Regions from separate parts of the Mesorhizobium sp. M8A.F.Ca.ET.165.01.1.1 genome, predicted to be linked through region 2. Evidence: riboswitches for the same ligand, from Rfam matches in the RefSeq annotation. Region 2 holds a riboswitch; the other holds the start of a gene.
What was found. Region 2 has a riboswitch for S-adenosylmethionine ahead of EN808_RS22030 (O-succinylhomoserine sulfhydrylase). Riboswitches for the same ligand answer to the same signal wherever they lie in the genome.

Region 1 (6,947 bases), on a different contig from region 2:
CACCGCACCGGATGAGCCCACCGGCACCGAGACGATGACCAGATCGGCATCACGCACAGCTTCCCTGGAATCGGTGGTGTAGGAATCGCCTAGTCCCAGTTCCTCGGCTCGCTTGAGCGTTGCCACACTGCGCGTCGAGATCGCGACATGGCGAGCCAGGCCTTCGCGGCGAATGACGCGGGCCAGCGACGAGCCGATCAGGCCGATGCCGACCAGCGCGATTTTTTCGAACATCGGTGATGCCATGGTGTGTAACTTTTCAGGCGTTCTAGCTTTTCAGGAATGTCTTGAGCGCGGCGACAACGCCGCGATTGGCCTCTTCGGTACCGACGGTCATTCGCAGCGCGTTGGGAAAGCCGTAGCCTGAAACGCGCCGCAGAATATAGCCGCGCGCGCTCAGATAATCATCCGCCGCAGCCGCCGAATGCCTCTGGTCGTCGGGAAAATGAATGAGCAGGAAATTGCCGACGCTGGGCGTCACGCGCAGTCCGAGTCCAGTCATCTCCTCGCTCAGCCAGGCGAGCCAGGTCTCGTTATGCGCCACGCTGCGCTCGACATGGGCGCGGTCGCGGATCGCGGCGATGCCGGCCTCGATCGCGGTCGCATTGACGTTGAAGGGGCCGCGCACGCGGTTGATCGCATCGACAATGTGCATCGGACCATACATCCAGCCGATACGCGCTCCGCCGAGACCGATCTTGGAGAAGGTGCGGGTCATCACCACGTTCTCGGCGCTGCCGGCCAGCTCGATGCCGGCTTCGTAATCGTTGCGGCGGACATATTCGGCATAGGCCGCGTCCAGCACCAGCAGCACGTTTTTCGGCAGTCCGGCATGCAGGCGACGCACCTCCTGGAACGGCACATAGGTGCCGGTCGGATTGTTGGGATTGGCCAGGAACACGATTTTCGTGCGCGGCGTCACAGCCGCCAGCATCGCATCGATGTCGGCGCGCTCGTCGGTCTCCTTGACCACGACCGGGGTGGCGCCGGCCGACTGGATGTAGATCTTGTAGACCATGAAGGCGTGTTCGGTGAACATGGCCTCGTCGCCGGGCGCGAGATAGGTCTGTGCCAACAGGCCAAGGATCTCGTCGGAACCGTTGGAGCAGATGATGTTCTGCGCGTTGAGGCCATGCACCTCGGCGATCGCCTCGCGCAACCGCCTGGCGGTGCCGTCGGGATAGATGTCGAGTTTGCCGGCGACCTCACGCGCGGCCTCGATCGCCTTCGGCGACGGCCCAAGCGGGTTCTCGTTCGACGACAACTTGTAGACCTTGGCGACCCCGGCCGGCGCCGTGCTCTTGCCGGGCACATAGGCGTCTATGTCCATGATGCCCGCGCGGGGGGTTGGACGTGCCTGATCCGGTGTCTGGTTCATGTCTTGCAAAATCCGTCGAAAATGCCTCCATCCGGAAGCCGCTGCGGAAATACAAGCCATGGCCGGCAATGTCGAGAGGCGGCACTAGTGCCAGCCGCCGCCATTGACGGCGAGGCGGGCGGGTTCTAGAAGGGCGGTGACAGTTCCGTGGTGATTTGGCCGGTCGGCTTGCAGCCACGTTAAACAATTCGCTAAAGGGCCGTTTGCGTGACGTAACCGGCTTTGCGAAGGCAATGCCGGTTTTTTATTGTCCGCTACCGGCCCGGACGACCGCATCGGCGCCGCGAAAATCAGCGGAGATTTTCGCAAGAAACGATGCAGCAAGAGAGATTAGGAATGGCCGCTCTGCGCGCAGCAAGGACCAACAACGAGGTCGACAATCCGTCGAGCCTGGTGTTGCGTTTCGGACCCGACAAGCCGCTCAAGCTCGATGCCGGCACGGTGCTGTCGCCGTTCCAGATCGCCTATCAGACCTATGGCGTTCTGAACGATGCCCGTTCCAATGCCATCCTCGTCTGCCATGCACTGACCGGCGACCAGCATGTCGCCAACACCAATCCGGTGACCGGCAAGCCAGGCTGGTGGGAAGTGCTGATCGGCCCCGGCAAGATCATCGACACCAACCGTTTCTTCGTCATCTGTTCCAACGTCATCGGCGGCTGCCTTGGTTCCACCGGGCCGGCTTCGACCAACCCCGCCACGGGAAAGCCCTATGGGCTCGACCTTCCTGTCATCACCATCCGCGACATGGTGCGTGCGCAGCAGATGCTGGTCGACCATTTCGGCATCGAGAAGCTGTTCTGCGTGCTGGGCGGCTCGATGGGCGGCATGCAGGTGCTGCAATGGGCGTCGAGCTATCCCGAGCGGGTGTTCTCGGCACTGCCGATCGCCACCGGCGCGCGCCATTCGTCACAGAACATCGCCTTCCACGAGGTCGGGCGGCAGGCCGTGATGGCCGATCCGGACTGGCATGGCGGCAAATATTTCGAGCACGGCAAGCGCCCGGAAAAGGGGCTGGCGGTGGCGCGCATGGCCGCCCACATCACCTATCTGTCGGAAGCCGCCCTGCACCGCAAATTCGGCCGCAACCTGCAGGACCGCGAAGCGCTGACCTTCGGCTTCGATGCCGATTTCCAGATCGAGAGCTATCTGCGCCACCAGGGCATGACCTTCGTCGACCGCTTCGACGCCAACTCCTACCTCTACATGACACGGTCGATGGATTATTTCGACCTTGCCGCCGACCATGGCGGCCGGCTGGCGGACGCCTTTGCCGGCACCAAGACCCGCTTCTGCCTGGTGTCCTTCACGTCGGATTGGCTGTTCCCGACCGAAGAGAGCCGCTCGATCGTGCACGCGCTCAACGCCGCCGGTGCCTCGGTTTCCTTCGTCGAGATCGAGACCGACCGCGGCCACGACGCCTTCCTGCTCGACGAACCGGAACTGTTTGCCGCCATCAACGGCTTTATCGGTTCGGCCGCGCGCGCCAGGGGGCTCGGTGCATGACCCCGAAACGTTGCAGACTTTTCGGACCACGGTCATGCGTCAGACGGAAAGGCGAAGCCATGACCCAGAAAAATTGCGGACTTTTCGGACCATCGTCATGCGCCACTCAGGAGGCGAAGCCATGAGCGTCAATGGCAGCCAGCGTGTCGACCTTGAGGTCGTCGCCAACCTCATCCCGCCGCAATCGCGCGTGCTTGACGTAGGCTCCGGCGACGGCTCGCTGCTCGAATTGCTGCAGGAAACCAAGCAGGTCGACGGTCGCGGCCTTGAGCTTTCGCAGCGCGGCGTCAACGAATGCGTGGCGCGCGGCCTCTCGGTCATCCAGGGCGATGCCGACAAGGATCTCGAATTCTATCCCGACAAGGGTTTTGACTTCGTCGTCCTGTCGCAGACCCTGCAGGCCACCCGCAACCCGAAGCTGGTGCTCGACGAACTGCTCCGGATCGGCAATCGGGCGATCGTGTCCTTCCCCAATTTCGGCCATTGGCGGGTGCGCCTGTCGCTGTTCGTCAAGGGCCGCATGCCGGTGACCAAGGATCTGCCCTACTCCTGGTACGACACGCCCAACATCCACTTCTGCACCATCCGCGACTTCGTCAATCTGTGCGAGGAGCTTGGCGCGACGGTGGAAAAGGCGACCGCGCTCGACGCCAACGGCCAGAAGATCGGCCTGTCGATGCCCTGGTGGTTCTGGAATTTCTTTGGCCAGCAGGCGGTGTTTTTGTTGAAGCGATAAGGCTGCCGTCGGCCTCCTATGCGAGGACATCCGTGGGCTTGTGCGGATGTTCCACGCCGTCGGCCAACACCACATGGACGCAACCGCGAAGAGCTTCCGCCAATTTCAGCGGTGGCAAAAGTGTTGCGGTTGAAGCGCTAGGCGCCGGAATTCACCATTCCCTTGTCGTCAGAACGACGGCACAATGGGTGACATAACAGGTTGTTTTTTGTAGCGTCGCACTTAATCCCGATGAGGGCCAGCCAGGGGGAAGTCCGATCCATTCAACCATCCTGAAGAGCTATCGGAAAGTGCATTTTCGCGCTGGAAACAGCTGACGTGGAGCATTTGCCCCTCATCACGGTCATCACCCCGACTCACAACCGGCGCCAAACGGTGCTCCGCGCGGTGGAAAGCGTGCTTTCTCAGAGCATGGCGCGGTTTGAGCATATCGTCGTCGACGATGGCTCGACCGACGGGACGGAAGCGGCGCTTGCGCGCATTCGCGACCCTCGGCTGATCTATGTCGGCGCGAAATGGCGCGGCGCCAATGCCGCCAGGAATGCCGGCATCGAGCTGGCGAGGGCGCCCGTGGTGACTTTTCTTGATTCGGACGATCTCTTCCTGCCACACCGGCTCGAACGGACGCTGGCATGGTTCGACGACAATCCGGCGCTCGAAGTCCTGCTCTCCTCATATGTCTCGGTGAAGGCTGGCCGTGGCACCGCCTGCGTCAACCGCCGTGCTTTCCTCAATCCGGCGATGCTGGAGCGGGCGGTGGTTGCGCAGACGGCCTTCATCGCCGGGTCGGCGATAACGGCGAGGCGGGAAGCCTTGCTGGCCATCGGCGGCTATGACAGCGACATTCCCCGGATGCAGGACCGGGAGCTTCTGCTGCGCTTCGCACAGCGCTTCGGCGCGCAATTATCGGAAGATATCGACTGGACGAAGCACAATTCGCAGAACTCGATTTCGGGCCGCCGGGACGGCTATGTCGAAGCCTATGCGATCCTGATGAGTAAGCACCCGCACATCGCTCGCTCTTACCCGCATGTCCCACCCTTTATGATCACGCGGCAGATCATCGCCGATATTCTCCGGGGGCGGATACCACAGGCATTTGCTGGATACATGGCCAACCGCTCGTCCGACGCGCTTGGTTATTCATTGCCGGAACTGATCGCCGGTTATCTCTACGGCCGCCGCTGGCGGCGCGGCCTCTACGACGAGGTTCGCGGGAAGTTTGGAATTCCACCGGCCTGACCTGGCGGCAGCGCAGCGATCGAGTACGGCGCGTTGCAGGGGCCTGCCTGGCTCACGGCCAGGCCTATCGGTCCAGTTCCGGGAAATAGGGATCCGACAGGAACCGCCTGTCCCGTTCTCCCAGAAGGCAGTCGATCGGCGCGTCCATCTCGGCGGGCATGATTTTGGGCTTGTCCTGAATGCCGCTGACTTCGAGAATCAGCTTGCGCCGGATCGCCGTTGAGAATTCGGCGGCCGCATGGATCGGCAGCACGAAGGAACCAGGTCCGCCGGTCACGCACTGCGCATAATACTGATCGAGATGGCTGAAGGTCGGTGATGGCTTGATCAGGATCGGCAGGCCGTTGATGACGATGCCCTTGGCAATGGCCGCATCGCGCGTCACAGTGACCGGCGGCCCGATATTGTTGGGGCCGTCGCCAGATATGTCGATGACGCTGCGTTCGCTCGCGAAATTGGTGCCGTCGAAAAGCTCGGCGCCGAAAGCAAGCGCGCTCGAAATCGAGGTACCGCGGAAACTCCGGAAAGGGCGGGCCGCAAGCTTGTCGGCAAAGCTGTTGGCGCTCTGCGCACTGTCGATGATCTGCCAGCCGATGACCGCGTCATCGCGCACCGTGCCGGCCCACTCGAAATAGGCGAGCGCAATGCGCCCAGTATGGCCGGAACGGACCGCCTGGATGAAATCGGCGTGCCGCAGCGCCTCGACATAGCCGGCGCGTTGAAGGGCGAACTCGGTCTCGTCCATCGACAGCGAGATATCGACCGCCAGCACCAGTTCGACGTCGACAGCCAGCGTATTTGGCGCCGAAGGAACCGGGGCGGCCTCGGCGCAAGCCAGGCAGGCAAGCAGGCTCATTATCTCAAGCATGGCCAGCACGAGCGATGTTTCGATCGCGACATTCGCTCGCGATCACGGCGAAATAAAGCTTGTGGCAGGCGTGGCCGCCCAGTCCGAATGCCGGCCGTTCTATGTCTTGCGCCGAGCGGCGACTGGCGGCGGTTCGATGGCGCCCGCCCTGACACGGGCGGGTTTTAGCGGGGGCACGCCGGTATCCTTCACGATCGTCAGGGAACGCGGGAAAAATTGATTGTTGTGCAGGCCGCGCCCGATATTGATGATCGCGGCACCTTTCAGATGCTTATCCATGAGCGACAGCACCCGCCTCAGCGACGGGCCGTCGAACGCATCCATCGCTTCATCGATGATCACCCATTTCGGCTTCCGCAAGGCAAGCCTGGCGAAGGCGAGCGATCGCTGTTCGTCATCGCCCAACTCACGCTCCCAGCGGGCCGACCGGTCGAGCGAGGATGACAGCCGCTCGAGGCCGACTTCGGCAAGCACCGCCGAAATATCGGCATCGCTTGCCGGAGCGACACCATAAGGATGGTCAAGCACCTCGCGCAGCGTACCGGCGGGGAAGTAAGGGACACGGGGCACGAAGATGGGGGCTTCTCCCGCCGGCATGCCGATCTTTCCGCCTCCCCATGGCCACAGGCCGGCAATGGCGCGGAAGAACAGCGTCTTGCCGGCGCCGGGCTCGCCGGTGATCATCACGCGCTCGCCGACAAGGATTTCGACATGCTGGTCGGAGAGCTTCGTACAACCCTCTGGCGAGGCCACCTGGAGTTTCTCGAACGTCAGGCTGCCATTGGCGTTTTCATCGAAGGAGATACGCTTCTCCTTGTCGTGCAGCACATCGGTTTCATCGAGCGCGATGCGGAAGTCGGCGACACGCATCAGCGTGGCACGCCAGTCGGCGATGCTGCCGATGTTGTTGATGAACCAGCGCAACGATGAATGCACCTGGTTGAAGGCGCCGACCGCCATCATCAGCCCGCCAAAGCTGATATCGCCCGAGAAATAGACCGGCGAGGCAACCAGGATCGGGGCCACGACGGTGATCCAGCCATAGGTGTCGGTTACCCAGGACAGGTTGATCTGGGCGGTGTAGATGCGCCGCATGGCACCCAGCACCGTGCCAAGGTCGAGTTCGAGCCGTCGCCTGGCGTCATCCTCGCCCCGGTACAGCGCGATGGCATCGACGTTCTCGTTGACGCGCACCATCGAGGAGCGCAGCTCCGCTT
Region 2 (6,947 bases):
GCGTCATCGACTGGAACGCCAACGAGGCGCGCACCAGCGCCCTGTTGAAGAAGGTGGGCCTCAAGGAGGACCCAAAGACCCTGATCACCAATATCGGCGTCGGCAAGCAGCAGTTGGTCGAGATCGCCAAGGCGCTGAGCAAGGAAGTCAAGCTGCTGATCCTCGACGAGCCGACCGCATCGCTCAGCGAAAAGGACAGCCAGGCGCTGCTCGACCTGCTGCTCGAATTCAAGCGGCAAGGCATGACCTCGATCCTGATCTCGCACAAGCTCAACGAGGTGAACCGGGTCGCCGACAAGGTTACCGTGATCCGCGACGGGCGTACCATCGAGACGCTGGCCAAGAAGGATATTTCGGAGGACCGCATCATCACCTCCATGGTCGGCCGCTCGCTCGACGACCGCTATCCGCCGCGCGAGCCTGACATCGGCGAGGTCGTGTTCGAAGTGAAGAACTGGTCGGTCTATCACCCGATCCATGCCGAGCGGCAGGTGATCAAGGGCATCGACCTCAACGTGCGCAAGGGCGAGGTGGTCGGCATTGCCGGGCTGATGGGCGCCGGCCGCACCGAATTCGCCATGAGCCTGTTCGGCCGCTCCTATGGGCGCCGCATCACCGGCGAAGTGCTGCTCAAGGGCAAGGCGGTCGACGTCTCCTCGGTGAGCAAGGCGGTCCAACACGGGATCGCCTATGTGACCGAGGACCGCAAGACCTACGGTCTCAACCTCATCGATCATATCAAGCACAACATAACGCTGGCCAATCTGGGCGGCGTCTCGCGCCACAGTGTGATCGACGACATCCGCGAGCTCGCCGTTGCCAACGACTATCGAAAGAAAACCAACATCCGTGCATCGAGCGTCTATCAGATGACCGGCAATCTTTCGGGCGGCAACCAGCAGAAGGTGGTGTTGTCGAAATGGCTGTTCGCCGACCCGGAAGTTCTGATCCTCGACGAGCCGACGCGCGGCATCGATGTCGGCGCCAAGTACGAAATCTACACGATCATTGCGCGCCTCGCCGCTGAAGGTAAGGCGATCCTGGTCATCTCGTCGGAAATGCCGGAATTGCTCGGCATCACCGACCGAATCTATGTCATGAACGAAGGGCGCATCGTGGGCGAAATGCCCGCGGCGGACGCGAGCCAGGAAAAAATAATGCGGGCCATCGTTCGTGGAGAAGGAAAAGCAGCATGAGCACCGACAGCGCCCCCGCCCCGCAAGGCAACATCGCCGAAGAACAACGTCCACGCATCGCCGTCTCGGCGCTGACGACGAACCTGCGCGAATATGGTCTGATTATCGCGCTGATCGTCATCATGCTGTTCTTCCAGTTCACCACGTCGGGAACGCTGTTCAAGCCAGTCAACCTCAGCAACCTGGTGCAGCAGAACTCGTTCATCATCGTGATGGCGCTGGGCATGCTACTGGTCATCGTTTCCGGCTATATCGACCTCAGCGTCGGATCGGTCGCCGGTTTCATCGGCGCGCTGGCGGCGAACATGATGGTCATCTGGCAGCTCGGACCGCTCAGCAATCCGCTGGTGGTCTCGATCGTCTGCCTGATCGTGGGCGGCCTGATCGGCGCGGCGCAAGGCTATTGGATCGCCTATCACCGGATACCGAGCTTCATCGTGACGCTGGCGGGCATGCTGATCTTCCGCGGCATCTGCCAGGCGTTGCTGGGCGGCGGCTCCTCGGTGGGTCCGCTTCCGGACGGCTTCAAGGCACTCAGCTCCGGCTTCATCCCTGATGTGATCGGCCCGCTGACGCTGGTTGCGCCGACGGTGAACGCGGCCGGCAAGACCATTTTGGGCAGCGGCCTGACGCTGCACATGACGACGGTCGTGCTGGGGCTGATCGCCGTGCTGGCCTATGCCTATTTCGGGGTGAGGACACGGCGCAAGCGCGAGCGCCACGGCTATGAGGCCGAGCCCTTCCCCCTGTTCGTCATCAAGACGCTGGTTGCCAGCGCGCTGGCGCTGTTCCTGGTCTATGAATTCGCCAGCTACAGGGGCCTGCCGGTGGTGCTGCTCGTCATGGGCGTGCTGATCTCGCTGTTCGTCTTCGTTACCAAGCGCATGACCATCGGCCGCCGCATCTACGCGATGGGCGGCAACCCCAAGGCAGCGCAATTGTCGGGCATCAACACCGAGCGGCTGACGCTTCTGGTGTTCATCAATATGGGCGTGCTGTCGGCGCTCGGCGGCCTGATCATCGCCGCGCGTCTCGGCCAGGCCGTGCCGGCCGCGGGCCTCGGCAGCGAGCTCGACGTGATCGCGGCCGTCTTCATCGGCGGCGCCTCGGCGATGGGCGGCGTCGGCCAGGTGATCGGCGCGGTGGTCGGCGGCTTCATCATGGGCGTGATGAACAACGGCATGTCGATCATGGGCGTCAACGTCGACTGGCAGCAGGTAGTCAAGGGACTGGTGTTGCTCGGAGCCGTCATCTTCGACGTCTACAACAAGAACAAGGCTTAAGGGCTGGAGGCGAGGACTAGGAGGCATACGGGTTCTAGATCGCGAAGCTGCCGGCAGCCCGTCGGCACCAAGAAGTCCGGGGAAGGACCAGGCTCGCGAACGCAATCCGGACGAAGCGTTTCAACCGTGGCGCGTTTCCGCGCCGCGCCGGTCAGGATTTTGCCGATGGCAGCCGGACACGGAAAAATGAGAGAGGACTGATCATGCTGATCTCGCAGATTCTCGACGACGCCGAGACGATCCGTGTCGTTGCCCGCAGCGGCGGGAAGACCCGGATCATCAACGGCGCGCGCAGCGTCTATTCGCTGGCGATGGAGGCCGCCCGCACCGGTGTCGGCCTGGCCGCTCTGATCGAACGCAAGGGACTTGGCGAGACGGTCGATCTCGACGCCGCCTACAAGAGAGGACGGCTCCTGTCGCCGATCAATCACCCCGACCCGGCGCATCTGCACCTGACCGGCACGGGACTGACGCATCTCGGGTCGGCCGCGACGCGCGATTCCATGCACAAGAAGCTCAGCACCGACGGCGAGGAGCAGCTCACCGATTCGATGAAGATGTTCCGCATGGGGCTGGAAGGCGGCAAACCCGCCAAAGGCCAGGTCGGCGTACAGCCGGAATGGTTCTACAAGGGCAACGGCACCATGGCGGTCGCGCCTGGCGCGGCGCTGATGTCGCCGGCCTTTGCCAAGGATGCCGGCGAAGAACCCGAGGTCGCCGGGATCTATGTCATCGGCGACGATGGCGCGCCGTTCCGCGTCGGCTTCACGCTGTCGAACGAATTCTCGGACCATGTGACCGAGCGCGTGAACTATCTCTTCCTCGCCCACTCCAAGCTGCGCAATGCCTCGTTCGGGCCGGAAATCCTGATCGGAGACCTGCCTTCGGACATCCGCGGCACGTCGCGCATCCTGCGAGACGGCAAGACATTGTGGGAGAAGCCGTTCCTGTCGGGCGAAACGAACATGTCGCACACCATCGCCAATCTCGAACACCACCACTTCAAATATTCGGCCTTCCGCCAGCCGGGCGACGTGCATGTGCATATGTTCGGCACCGCGACGCTATCCTTCGCCGACGGCATCAACACGGAAGCAGGCGACGTGTTCGAGATCGAGGCAGGGGATTTCGGCCTGCCGCTGCGCAACCCGCTGGAAATCGAAAAGCCGGTGAAGGTGGCGGTGAAGGCGCTGTAAAAGCCACGGGGGCGTCATCCCCCTCTCGTGGGGAGATCGGCAGCTTCGACCTTAGCGCACCGCGCGGAAATGCTTTGAGAGCTTGAGGCCTTGCGCCTGGTAGTTCGAGCCCAGTTCGGTGCCGTAAAGCGCCCGCGGCCGCTTCAGCATGTGCTCGTAGACCAGCCGGCCGACGATCTGGCCATGGTCGAGGATGAACGGGACTTCGTGGCTGCGCACTTCGAGCACCGCCCGGCTGCCGGTGCCGCCGGACGCCGAATGGCCGAACCCCGGATCGAAAAAGCCGGCATAGTGGACACGGAACTCGCCGACCAGCGGATCGAAGGGTGTCATCTCGGCGGCGTAGAGCGGCGGCACATGCACCGCCTCCTGGCTGACGAGGATGTAGAACTCGTCGGGATCGAGCACCAGTTCGCCGGCGCCGCTCTTGTGGATCGGCTCCCAGAAATCGACGACGTCCTGTGCGGCACGCTTGTCGACATCGACGAGGCCGGTGTGGTGCTTGCCGCGATAGCCGACCAGCCCATCCTTGTCGCCATTGAGATCGATCGACAGCGCGATGCCGCCGCCGGAAATGTTCGGCGGATCGGTGGCGACCAGCATTTCGGCGTTGTGCAATTCATGCAGTTCGGCTTCCGATAGCAGTGCGTTGCCTGTACGGAAGCGGATCTGCGACAGGCGCGAACCGGTGCGCACGACGACCGGAAAAGTGCGCGGACTGACCTCGAGATAGAGCGGGCCGTGATAGCCGGCGGCGATCTTGTCGAACTCGTGGCCGCGATCGGTCATGACGCGGGTGAAGATGTCGAGCCGCCCGGTCGAGCTCTTCGGATTGGCCGAAGCCGAAATGCCAGCCGGCAGGGCCAGACTTTCGAGCAGCGGCACGATATAGACGCAGCCGGTTTCGAGAACCGCGCCTTCGGTCAGATTAATCTCGTGGAGTTGCAGCCGGTCGAGCTTTTCCGAGACCTTGTGATTGGGACCGGGCAGGAACGAGGCGCGCACCCGCCAGGCCCTTTCGCCCAATCTGAGATCAAGGCTCGCCGGCTGGATCTGGTCGGCATCGAGCGCGCGCGGCGACTTCAGCGCCCCGGACTGGAACAGCGCCGAAATGTCCTGATCAGGAAGAATGCCTGTCTGCCGCAAAGTCTGGCTCCGCCCAAGACTGGTCTCTTTTGGTGCAGGTTCTTGCCGCAAAACCACTGGGCACTTTTGCGGAACCTGCCTTGGTACAAACCTCTTAATGAAGCCGGCAATTGACGCAAGCGTGGCGCGGGTCTAAAGGGTCGTTATCCCGTGGTGATTTGGCCGGTCGGCTTGCAGCCACGTTAAACAAGTCGCTAAAGGACCGTCGGGCCGCAAGGCCGTATGGACCGGTTGCGACTTTCGCGGCCGGTTTTTTTGTGTCTGGAACAAAGCGATGAGCACCAAGAAGCGCAACTGGAAACCTCAGACGGCACTCGTGCATGGCGGCACCCTGCGTTCCCAATTCGGCGAAACCGCCGAGGCGATGTACCTGACCCAGGGCTATGTCTATAAAACCGCCCAGGCGGCGGAAGCCCGCTTCAAGGGCGAAGAGCCTGGCTTCATCTATTCGCGTTACGCCAACCCGACCGTCGACATGTTCGAAAAGCGCATGTGCGCTCTCGAAGGCGCCGAGGACGCGCGCGCCACGGCGTCGGGCATGGCGGCGGTGACCGCGGCCCTTCTGTGCAGCGTCAAGGCCGGCGATCATATCATTGCGGCGCGCGCGCTGTTCGGCTCCTGTCGCTGGGTGGTCGAGACGCTGGCGCCGCGCTATGGCATCGAGGCGACCTTGGTCGACGGCACCGATATCGCCAATTGGGAAAAGGCGGTCAGGCCGAACACCAAGCTGTTCTTCCTGGAAAGCCCGACCAATCCGACGCTGGAAGTCGTCGACATATCAGCCGTCGCCTCGCTTGCCAATTCGATCGGCGCGCGGCTTGTCGTCGACAATGTCTTCGCCACGCCGCTGCAGCAGAAGCCGTTGCAGCTTGGTGCGCACATCGTCGTCTACTCGGCCACCAAGCATATTGACGGCCAGGGCCGTTGCCTCGGCGGCGTCATCCTGTCGGACAAGAAGTGGATCGACGAAAACCTGCACGACTATTTCCGCCACACCGGCCCCAGCCTGTCGCCGTTCAATGCCTGGACCTTGCTGAAGGGGCTCGAGACGCTGCCGCTGCGCGTGCGCCAGCAGACGGAAAGCGCCGGCAGGATCGCCGACTTCCTGGCCGAGCAGCCGCAGATCGCCCGCGTCATCTATCCCGGCCGCGCCGACCATCCGCAGGCCGCCATCGTCAAGAAGCAGATGTCGGGCGGCTCGACGCTGATCTGCCTCGACGTCAAGGGCGGCAAGCCGGCGGCCTTCGCGCTGCAGAACGCCCTCGACATCGTGCTGATCTCGAACAATCTCGGCGATGCCAAGAGCCTGATCACCCATCCGGCGACGACGACGCACAAGAACCTGAGCGACGAGGCCCGCGCCGAACTCGGCATCGGGCCAGGGACGCTCAGGCTGTCGGTCGGCCTGGAGGACGCCGACGACCTGCTGGAAGACATCGCGCAGGCGCTGAAGGCCGCCAAATAGGCTGTTTGGGAGCGTCGGTCGCGGCGATCAGGCGCGCGACGGCGTCTCCTCCAGTTCGGCCGCCTTGGTGCGGATGGTCATTGCGTTGCCGCGCCAGTCGACGGCGCCGCCGAGCCAGCCGCGCGCCCAGAGGGTTGGGAGCATCACGTCCCGCGCAATCATGGCCGCGACCATGCGCGGCGACAGGTACCAGCCCTTGGACAAGGCCAGTGCGCACTCCGGAAGGTAGAAGGCCGCCAACACGGCAATCGCGGTTGCCCAAAGGCTGACGCCGGCGCTCGCCGCAGCAACCAGGGCAAGCGCGAGAGGCACCGCCGCGCCGGTCAGGATTTCGGGCGCGAAGAACAGCGGGAAGGTGACGCGGCGCAGGCGCGCCCAGCGGGCCTGGCGCGACCAGATCTCGCCAAGCGTGCGCTGGCCGAGCGGCTGCTCGAAGGGCGCGGCAACGAGATTGACGCACAAGCCGAGGCCGTTCACCAGCTTGGTGGCGGCAGCGTCCTCGGCGATCTCGGCGGCCAGCGCCCGAATGCCGCCATTGGCATCCAGCATCGGCTTGTTCCACAGCATGCTCTTGCCCTGGGCAAAGCCGAGGCCGAGCGCCTCGCCGGCATACTGCCAGCGGGCCTGCAATGTGTTGAGGAAGGCGCATTCGACATCGGCC

Region 1: linked by a shared signal. The riboswitch ahead of EN808_RS00315 (homoserine O-acetyltransferase) and the one ahead of EN808_RS22030 (O-succinylhomoserine sulfhydrylase) in region 2 are both predicted to bind S-adenosylmethionine.

Annotation. Positions count from the first base shown of each region.
Region 1 covers NZ_SRTH01000001.1:58,158-65,104, reverse strand. Annotated here, with positions in the region: gene EN808_RS00325 (prephenate/arogenate dehydrogenase family protein) at 1-246, opposite strand, end outside; gene hisC (histidinol-phosphate transaminase) at 269-1,378, opposite strand; SAM riboswitch at 1,516-1,593, shown strand; gene EN808_RS00315 (homoserine O-acetyltransferase) at 1,715-2,884, shown strand; gene metW (methionine biosynthesis protein MetW) at 3,006-3,620, shown strand; gene EN808_RS00305 (glycosyltransferase family A protein) at 3,939-4,862, shown strand; gene EN808_RS00300 (DUF1194 domain-containing protein) at 4,927-5,730, opposite strand; gene EN808_RS00295 (ABC transporter ATP-binding protein/permease) at 5,830-6,947, opposite strand, start outside.
Region 2 covers NZ_SRTH01000008.1:218,347-225,293, reverse strand. Annotated here, with positions in the region: gene mmsA (multiple monosaccharide ABC transporter ATP-binding protein) at 1-1,196, shown strand, start outside; gene mmsB (multiple monosaccharide ABC transporter permease) at 1,193-2,479, shown strand; gene araD1 (AraD1 family protein) at 2,683-3,675, shown strand; gene EN808_RS22035 (2'-deoxycytidine 5'-triphosphate deaminase) at 3,727-4,821, opposite strand; SAM riboswitch at 4,962-5,039, shown strand; gene EN808_RS22030 (O-succinylhomoserine sulfhydrylase) at 5,096-6,286, shown strand; gene EN808_RS22025 (ceramide glucosyltransferase) at 6,314-6,947, opposite strand, start outside.